DNA from 2 places in the Bradyrhizobium sp. AZCC 1693 genome. Region 1 is predicted to be linked to the other one. Evidence: riboswitches for the same ligand, from Rfam matches in the RefSeq annotation. Region 1 holds a riboswitch; the other holds the start of a gene.
The links. Region 1 has a riboswitch for cobalamin ahead of V1293_RS18390 (ribonucleoside-diphosphate reductase subunit alpha). Riboswitches for the same ligand answer to the same signal wherever they lie in the genome.

Region 1 (4,848 bases):
AGAGGTTCGAGGAATGGATCACGCCGGCATGGCGCTGCGGGGAGCGCAGATTGCAGGGATCCTTGAACGTGATCCAGGGATGCCCGGTCTCGAACAGCATCGTCAGCATCTTGCGCCACAAATCCGTGGCGCGAACCTGCTTGAACACGCGGATCTCGCCGCGAGCCGCCTTTGCCTCATAGGCCGCATAGCGCTCGGCGAAGGGCTGGCCGTAGAGGTCGTGCAGATCGGGCGTCTCGTCCGGCGAGAACAGCGTCCATTCGCCATCGGCCTCGACGCGCTGCATGAACAGGTCAGGCACCCAGTTCGCGGTGTTCATGTCATGGGTACGGCGGCGATCGTCGCCGGTGTTCTTGCGCAGGTCGAGGAATTCCTCGATGTCGATATGCCAGGTCTCGAGATAGGCGCAGACCGCCCCCTTGCGCTTTCCGCCCTGGTTGACCGCGATCGCGGTGTCGTTGGCCACTTTAAGGAACGGCACCACGCCCTGGCTCTCGCCATTGGTGCCCTTGATGTGGGCGCCGAGCCCGCGCACGCGGGTCCAGTCGTTGCCGAGCCCACCGGAATATTTCGCCAGCAGCGCGTTGTCCTTGACCGACTTGAAGATGCCGTCGAGATCGTCGGCAACGGTGGTGAGGAAGCATGACGACAATTGCGGCCGCAGCGTTCCCGAATTGAACAGCGTCGGCGTCGACGCCATGAAGTCGAACGACGACAGCAGATCGTAAAACTCGATGGCGCGCGCCTCGCGGTCGATCTCGCGCAGCGCAAGGCCCATGGCAACGCGCATGAAGAACGCCTGCGGCAGTTCGATGCGGTTGCCGCGCTCATGAAGGAAATAGCGGTCGTAGAGCGTTTGCAGCCCCAAAAACTGAAACGCCAGATCGCGTTCCGGCTTCAGCGCTGCGGCGAGCTTCTTCAGGTCGAACCGCGCCAGATCGGGATCGAGCAATTCGACCTTGATGCCGGTCTTGATGTAGGCCGGGAAGTATTCGCCGTAGTGCACGGCCATGTCGGCCTGCGACGCGCTGGTCGGCGCACCAAGCACGAACGAAAGCACCTCGGTGCGCAGCTTGTCGAGCAATAGCCGCGCGCTGACATAGGCGTAGTCCGGCTCCTGCTCCACCAGCGTACGTGCGGCCATCACCGATGCCAGCGCCAGCTCGCCCTCGCCGATACCGTCGTAGAGATTGCGCTGCGTCTCGGTGAGCACGGCAGCGCCGCTGACGCCGTCGAGACCGGCGCAGGCTTCCTCGATGATAAGCGTCAGGCGCGCGATATCGAGCGGAACCTGAACGCCGCTCGCCAGCGTGACACGCAGCGCAGGCTCCCCCGACAGCTTGGCGGCATTGGCCGCTTCCTGCCCGGCGCGTTGTCGGGTGCGCTCCTCGCGATAAAGCACATAGGCGCGCGCGACCTTATGGTGCTCGCTGCGCATCAAGGCCAGTTCGACCTGGTCCTGCACATCCTCGATATGAAAGGTGCGGCCCTCGCTCATCCGGCGCGACAAGGCGCCTACGACTTCGGCGGTCAGTTGCTCGACGATTTCATGCACACGGCGTGAGGCGGCCGCGCCATGCCCCTCGACCGCGAGAAACGCCTTGGTCATGGCGACCGAAATCTTGCTGGCATCGAATTTCGAAACCGTGCCGTTACGGCGGATCACCTGCATCGACAGCGCACCTTCCGGCGAAGCTGACGATTCGGTACGCAACGCGAGAAAGGGAGCGGCTTTGGCTTCGGGAGAAACGAGTTGAGAAGATTGCGACATCGGCAGACCCCGTAGTGTTGTTGGGACTGGATGTCTTGAGGCGACGCTGCATTAAATTCCCGGCGCAAGGCACCGGCATGATTCTGCGAGCGACCGCCGGGACACCCCGCCCGTGGACGTTTTTTGGTGTCGCGGCAGGTCTCCTGGCTCGCAGGTCAGCGTCGTGCCCGGTCTTCCCAATGCGTGGCCGCATCAGTGACGTGAAATCGGGAACGACTCACTGCTTACAGTTGCGGGGGCAGCGCCGGATTCTCGCGCATTCGCGCGATACACCGGCTTCCCTCTTAGCCACCAGCTGTTGAGGTCTGGCGGACCGTGACATCTACATGTGGTAATATTCGCGAGGGAGTGTCAATGGGCCGTTAAGATCAATGCCCGCTATTCAAGAAAAAATTATCCGGCCGGTGGATGAGAAGCACGGGAACCTGATTCTTGCTTGGCTTGAAAGCCGTTTTCCCCGATATCCCGGCCGCTTCAGCTCATGACGTGGCATAGGGCGCGAATCGGGATCGCGTCTCGTCGATTCGAAGGGCCCGGCCAACCGGTGGAAACGCGCGTTGCGGACAATCCGGCCGTTCGCAAACCTTGCAGCCCATGCCGATCGGCGTCGCCAGCGACGGATCGATCTTGAGGCCCTGCGAATAGACGATTCGCTCCGCATGGCGAACATCGCATCCGAGCGCAACCGCAAACGTCTTGGCGGGCGCGCCGTACCCTCCTCGGCCGTGCGACACCGTCCGGGCAACCCAGAGATAGGTTCGCTCATCTGGCATCCGCGCCAGCTGCGTCAGGATACGCCCCGGGCTGGCGAAGGCCTCATAAACGTTCCACAGCGGACACGTCCCGCCGACCCGCGAAAAATGGAAATCGGTCGCCGACTGGCGTTTTGATATGTTTCCGGCGCGATCGACGCGAATGAAGAAGAACGGCACGCCCCGCGCATTGTGACGCTGCAGGGTGCTCAGCCGGTGACAGATCGTTTCAAAGCCCACGCCGAACCGGTGACTGAGCAGTTCGATGTCGTAACGGCACCGCTCCGCCTCGTCGAGGAAAACGGAGTAAGGCAAGATCAGCGCACCGGCGAAATAGTTTGCGAGTCCGATGCGGGCGAGACCGCGCGCTTCGTCGCTGGTGAACTTTGCCTTGTCGACGATCGACCGTATCGCCTCGTCCAGCTCCAGAATAGCGATCTGCGTCGCGAGCTGAAACGCCTGCTGGCCCGGATCAAGGCTCGGCGACAGCCGCAACGTTCGCGTGCGGCCATCGAACAGGCGCTGCGTTCCCGATCCCAGTTGGTCGATCGCGTCGATCAGGACAGTCACGCCATGCCGGCTTTCGAGATACGACACCAGGCCCGGCGTCATCCGTCCGATCGGCAATTCCATCCGGCCGGCGATCGCTTCCGCGGCATCGTCAAGCTCGGCAATGTGGTTGTGCTGCACGTAGAAGAAGTCGCGGACTTCCTCGAACGGCGTGGACGGCAGCACCGCCGCCGCGGCCTGGCGGTCCTCGCCGAGCCGCGCGGAAATGGCCGCATATTGCTCGGCGGCGTGGCGGTATTTGCGGTTGAGATTGACCAGCGCGCGCCCGACTGCGGGCATGTTCTGCGCGAGTTCGCGAAGCTCGGCGATTGCGATCGACTCTCCCAGTGAAGGGTCCGCCAGCGCTTCGCGCAAGTCCGAGATCAGGCGCGCTTCGTCGCCCTCGGCGAATGACTGCACGTCAAGGCCGAACACCGAATTTAGCGCCAGCAGCACCGGCACGGTGAGCGGACGCTGATTGTTTTCCAGTTGGTTGAGGTAGCTGAGCGAGATCCCGAGTTTGCCGGCAAGCGCCGCCTGCGTCAGCTGCTGCTCCTCACGCAGTCTTTTCAACCGCACGCCCATGAAGGTCTTTTTCATCGCATCACCTTCGCAAACTTTGCAAATCAGCCGGACTTTCTTCGCAAGACTATGCTTTTTCAGCCATTTCGACGATCCACGTTTGTAGATATTGCGAAGTCGTGAGGGAATAACAAGTCGTCCGGAGCAGGAAAATGCATTCAGCGGCGTCGCCAGACCTTCATCCCGACGAAACCCGGTTCGTGGAGATGGTGTTTCCGGAGCAGGCCAATCACTACGGCACGCTGTTCGGCGGCCATGCGCTTAGCCTGATGGGCAAGGCGGCATTCGTCACGGCCACGCGGCACGCGCGCCAGAGCGTTGTCATGGCGACCTCGGACAAGATCGAATTTCACGAGCCGATCCATGTCGGCGAACTCGTCGAACTCGTTGCCCAGGTCGTACGTGTCGGCCGCAGCTCGATGACGGTCGCGGTCGACATGATCCGCGAAGAGCTGATCACCGGCAGGCGGAAATCCGCGGTGCGCGGAACGTTCGAGATGGTCGCGGTGAACGAATTCGGCCGCCCGGTCCCGATCACGCAATCAACCATGACCGATCCAATCCAGAAGGAAGCTGCGTCTTGAAACAGCATCGCGTTCGTACGTTCAAATCGGCCGATCATCTCCCCCGCGCAGGGCAACTGGCCTGGAAGATCGCCGAGGTCGCCGCCGACCCGGTCGCGGTCGAGAGCGATGTGGTGGAGATGCTGGGCAACCGCATCATCGACAACGCCGCCGTTGCCGCAGCCTCGGTGGCGCGGCGTCCCGTTGTCAGCGCGCGAGCGCAAACCGAGGCGCATCCGTTCCAGCCGGGATCAACCGTGTTCGGGCTGACGCGGTCGCAGCGGATTTCGCCGGAATGGGCCGCCTGGGCCAACGGCGTCGCCGTCCGCGAACTCGATTTCCACGACACGTTCCTCGCGGCGGACTATTCACACCCCGGCGACAACATTCCGCCGGTGCTGGCTGTCGCCCAGCACTGCGGGCTGACGGGCGCGGACCTCGTGCGCGGGCTGGCCACGGCTTACGAAATTCAAGTCGACCTCGTAAAAGGCATCTGCCTGCACGAGCACAAGATCGATCATATCGCGCATCTCGGCCCGTCCGCCGCAGCCGGGATCGGCGCGCTGCTCGGATTGCCTGTCGAGATGATCTATCAGGCCGTTCAGCAGGCGCTTCACGTCACCACGACCAC
Region 2 (4,848 bases), 640 kb from region 1:
GATAATGCCGCTCTGAGACCGCGTGGCGGGCGCGCGTCAGCGCCGCATCGAGCCGCGCGATTTCCGCCGCCGCACGATCGGGGTGTCCGGTGATGTCGCCGGCCTCGCGGATCTGCTGCCGCGCCTCGTCGAGGGTTCGCGGCACGGCGAGTTCGGCGAGGCGAAGCCCCTTGGCCTTCAACAGCTCCCGCGTCGAACGCTTGTCGAACGCGCTGGCGACGACGATGTCGGGTCGGATGAGCAGCACGTCCTCGGCTCCCCCGGACAACACCGGATAGCGGCTGATGTCGCCGGCCTGCGATTGCCAGCCGTCCCGCGAAAACCGGCTCAATCCCAGGATCTGTTCGGGGTCGGCCAGCGTCAGCAGCAATTGATCGGTGCAGACATTCATCGACACCAGCCGCGGCAGACTGGCTGCGAGCGCGGCGCTGCCCGGCATCGCAAGCACCATCATCGTGACCAGAAGTTTCAGCCGCCGTCGCATCAGATATCCGCCCAAGGCACGATGACAGCCTCGCGCTGGAATTCCGCGCGATAGGCCGAGATCCGGAACACATCAGCCATCACCTGCTCGGACAGCGCCGCGGCCGGCGCGCCCTGCGCGACCAGGCGGCCTTCGCACAGCACCAGCACATGGTCGGCAAACCGCGCCGCGAGGCCCAGATCATGCGTCACGACGATGACGAGCACGCCCTTGTCGGCGGTCGCGCGTAAATTCTTCATGACGTCGATCTGGTGGCGCGGGTCGAGCGAGGCGGTCGGCTCGTCGGCCAGGATGACCGGCGCCTCCACCGCCAGCGCTCGCGCCAGCGCGACGCGGCTGCGCTCGCCGCCGGACAGTTCGGTGACGCGACGGTCGCTGAACTCCATCACATCGACCGCCTGCATCGCGCGCAGCACCGCCTCCGCGTCCTTGGGCGACAGGCGCGCCGGATCGGTGGCGCCATGCGGATAGCGGCCGAGCGCCACGATATCTCGCGCCGGCAGCGGCCAGTGCACCACGTGCCCTTGCGGCAAGTAGCCGAAGCGTTTTGCGCGCTCGCGCAGCGGCAGCGAAGCCAGCGTATGGCCGCCGATTTCGATCTCGCCTTCGGACGGGATCAATCCCGCCATCGCGCGCAACAGCGTGGTCTTGCCGGCGCCGTTCGGCCCGACCAACGCCACCAGATGGCCGGCCGACAGCGCGAGCGAAACGTCTTTCAACACGATCCGGCCGGCGAGGCGCACGCCGAGTCCCCTTGCGGTCAGGAGTGCTGCTTCACTCATGCGACACCTCCGCCGAGTGCGCGACGCTCGCGCATGATCAGATAGAGGAAGAACGGCACGCCGATGATCGAGGTCAGCACGCCGACCTTGATATCCGATGTCGAGGGGATGATGCGCACCGCAATATCGGCCGCCAGCAGCAGTGCCGAGCCGGCGAGCGCGCTCGGCACCAAAAGCCGCCCCGGGTCATGCCCGATCAGCGGCCGCATCAGATGTGGCGCAACCAGCCCGATGAAACCGATGGTGCCGGTGACGGCGACCGCGCCGCCGACCCCGAGTGCGACGCCCGAAATCACGAAAAGGCGCAGGCGGCCGACATCGACGCCAAGGCTTTGCGCGGTCTCCTCGCCCAGGCTCAGCGCGCGAAAGGCATGACGCTGGCTGAACAGGATGATCGCGCCGGCAATGATGAACGGCAGCGCCAGCATCACGTGCTGAAAGCTGCGGTCCTCCAGCGAGCCGAGCAGCCAGAACGCGATTTCCAGCACCAGAAAGGGATTGGTGGCAAGGTTCATCACCAGCGCGGTCGCGGCGCCTGCAAAGCTCGAAATCGCCAGTCCCGACAGGATGAGAATCAGTAGCCCCGCGTTGCGGCCGGCAATCGAAAGCAGCACGAACACTGAGCAGAAGGCCGCACAGATCGCCGCCACCGGCAGCGCGTAGGAGCGGACATCGGCCAGCCCCAGCGCGATCACCAGCACCGCGCCGAAGGCGGCCGATTGCGGCGCGCCGAACAGGTCGGGCGAGGCCAGCGGATTGCGCAGCATGCCCTGCAGCGACGCACCCGACAGGCCGAGGATGGCCCCGATCGCCAACGCCAGCAGCGTCCGCGGCAGACGGATTTCCCGCACGATCACCTGCGACACCTCGCTGCCCCCGCCGAGCAAAGCTTCCGCCACCGCAAGCGGCGACAGCCGCACCGGACCAATACCCAGCGAGATCAGCATCAGCAGAACAACGAGGACAGAAAGCGCCGCCACAGCGCCGATCCGCCGGCGCGCGGCATCCTCGTTGGTCACGGCAACAGTCTCAACACTCATCGATCGTCCTAAAGCAGTTTTACCCGCCCCGGTACAGGAGCTCAGGCAAGGAGCAGGCAGGCGTGCTCATGCGGCAAAAATAGCGCACTCGTCCAGTGAGGACCGCGCGCGCCCGTGGCGGGATTGACTCAGACTTTAACAAACTTCTACCATAGTTCCCGACGGTTCCCGTTTTGGGGATCAAAAGGGAATGCGGTGCGGGGAAGTCCCCCAATTCCGCGGCTGCCCCCGCAACTGTAAGCGGCGAATCCTTCGTCATAGGCCACTGGGAATCTCGGTCCTGGGAAGGCGACGAAGGGTAGCGACCCGCGAGCCAGGAGACCTGCCGTCAGCCGTGGTCACACGCGAAGATGTCGGTCGGGGAGTACAGGCATTAGCTTCACCTGAGCTGCTCAAAGCACATGGTGAGACTTGGTTCGCTGTGACGTGCCACTGACGTCATCCCGAGGTCTGAACCATGCCTTCCACCATCACAGCCACCGTGCGACGGCGCCGCTACTGGCTTGCCTCCAGTTTCCTGGTGCCCATCGTATCGCTTGGCATTACCGGCGCGCAGGCGCAGCAGCAGCCGTCCGAGCAATTGCCGCCGATCGAGGTAACCTCGCCCACCGACCCGAACCGGACCCGCGCCAAACCGATCTACGATGAGCCATCAACCTCGCGCCGCGTTGTACCGGCGGCTGCGCCGTCGACTGGCACGCGACCCGCAGCCGGGACCGGCTCGAACGTCGGATCGCAAAGCGTTTCGCAAGGCGCGGGCGACAGTGGCGGCCGCCAGTTTTCAGGCATCGTCGGCACGGCGTCGACCGTTATTACCGCCGAAGAGATCGCGCATTCGCCCGCACAAACGTTGCAGGAAATCATCGCGCAAACGCCCGGCGTGCAGCTGACCAGCCTGTTTGGCGGCGTCAACGGTGCCAAGACCAGCGTCGACCTCCGCGGATTCGGCGCTTTCGCGACCTCAAATACCCTGGTGCTTATCAACGGCCGAAGGCTCAACGACATCGACATGGCGGGTGTCGATTTTTCGACCATTCCGCGCGATTCGATCGAGCGCATTGAAATCACGCGCGGCAACAGCGGCGCGGTGCTCTACGGCGACAACGCGGTCGGCGGCGTCATCAATATCGTCCTGAAGAACGGCGTCGGCGGCCCACCCGTTGCGATGCGCGCAGAGGCCGGTGTCGGCTCCTTCAATCAGCGCATGGCCTCGGTTTCGACTGCGCTGAATTCGGGACCATGGTCGACCTCATTCTATGGCAACGCCATCAAGTCCGACGGCTATCGTGAAAATAATGCGCTCGACCAGCGCAACGGGGTCGGCAATCTCAATTACACCACTCCCGACCTCAAAGCCTTCCTTACGGTGACCGGCGACGACCAGAAGCTGGGTTTCCCCGGCGGCAGGCTGGTGGACCCCTCCATCGGTCTCAACGAGCTAGTCACCAACCGCCGCGGCACCAGCACACCGTTCGACTACGGCAACCAGCAGGGAGCCAGCGCCACCGCTGGATTCACCAAAACCCTGATGAACGGCGTCGATCTCATCGTCGATGGTGGCGTGCGGGACAAGAAGCAGCAGGCCGCCTTCTTTAATCCCTTCAGTAACAGTTACGTCGACAGCCATTTGCAGACATGGTCGCTGACGCCTCGATTAAGCGTCAAAAATGTGATGTTTGGGCTACCCTCTTCGATCCTGACAGGCATCGATTATTACGATGCGACGTTCCACCAGGAGCGGCCGGAATTTAAGGGCACACCGCCGATCCATACCTATGATCTTTCGCAGAAAACACTTGCTGGTTACTGGCAGCAAACTATCGGGCTGTTGCCGACGACCGATTTCTCGTATGGCGCGCGGGTCCAGAACACCACCCTGAGCGCAAGGGATCGTCTTAACGATCCGCCGAATTGCGCCATTTTTTTTACTTGCGGCGCTCAAAACCTTCCGCTGGATAGCAGCGAGACCCAGTACGCCCTGCATCTTGGCCTCGAACATCGCTTCAACAATGTCTTCTCGATATTCGGTCGTGCCGCCCGCGCGTTCCGCACGCCGAATGTCGACGAGAGATTATCTTCCGGCCCCTCCTTCGATCCGGTCTTCTTCACCCCGATTCCGGGCAATTTCAAGCTGAAGACCCAAACCTCTCACGATGTCGAAGGCGGCTTCCGCATCAAGTCGGGCGGCTTCCAGATGCAATCGAGCATCTACAATATGGACCTCGAGAACGAGATCCATTTCGTCCCGGCGCTGTTCTATAACGTCAATCTCGATCCGACCCGCCGCTACGGCTCCGAGACCAGCGCGTCGCTGCGCGTCAGCGACAGCGTTACGCTCCGCGGCGGCGTGGCCTACACCCGGGCGGTGTTTCGCGAAGGCCAATTCGCCGGCAATGACGTTCCGCTGGTGTCCCGCTACACGGCCAGTGGCGGCGTGACGTGGAACATCTGGCAGAACTATCTCGTGGCGGACGCGACGGTGCGCGCTTGGAGCGAACGCTTCATGGACAACGATCAGAAAAATACCCAGCGCCGCATCCCG

Region 2: linked by a shared signal. The riboswitch ahead of V1293_RS21585 (TonB-dependent receptor domain-containing protein) and the one ahead of V1293_RS18390 (ribonucleoside-diphosphate reductase subunit alpha) in region 1 are both predicted to bind cobalamin.

The regions. Positions count from the first base shown of each region.
Region 1 covers NZ_JAZHSD010000001.1:3,858,276-3,863,123, forward strand. Annotated here, with positions in the region: gene V1293_RS18390 (ribonucleoside-diphosphate reductase subunit alpha) at 1-1,771, opposite strand, end outside; cobalamin riboswitch at 1,888-2,104, opposite strand; gene V1293_RS18395 (short-chain fatty acyl-CoA regulator family protein) at 2,251-3,672, opposite strand; gene V1293_RS18400 (acyl-CoA thioesterase) at 3,807-4,238, shown strand; gene V1293_RS18405 (MmgE/PrpD family protein) at 4,235-4,848, shown strand, end outside.
Region 2 covers NZ_JAZHSD010000001.1:4,503,006-4,507,853, forward strand. Annotated here, with positions in the region: gene V1293_RS21570 (ABC transporter substrate-binding protein) at 1-484, opposite strand, end outside; gene V1293_RS21575 (ABC transporter ATP-binding protein) at 484-1,266, opposite strand; gene V1293_RS21580 (FecCD family ABC transporter permease) at 1,263-2,306, opposite strand; cobalamin riboswitch at 2,452-2,650, shown strand; gene V1293_RS21585 (TonB-dependent receptor domain-containing protein) at 2,764-4,848, shown strand, end outside.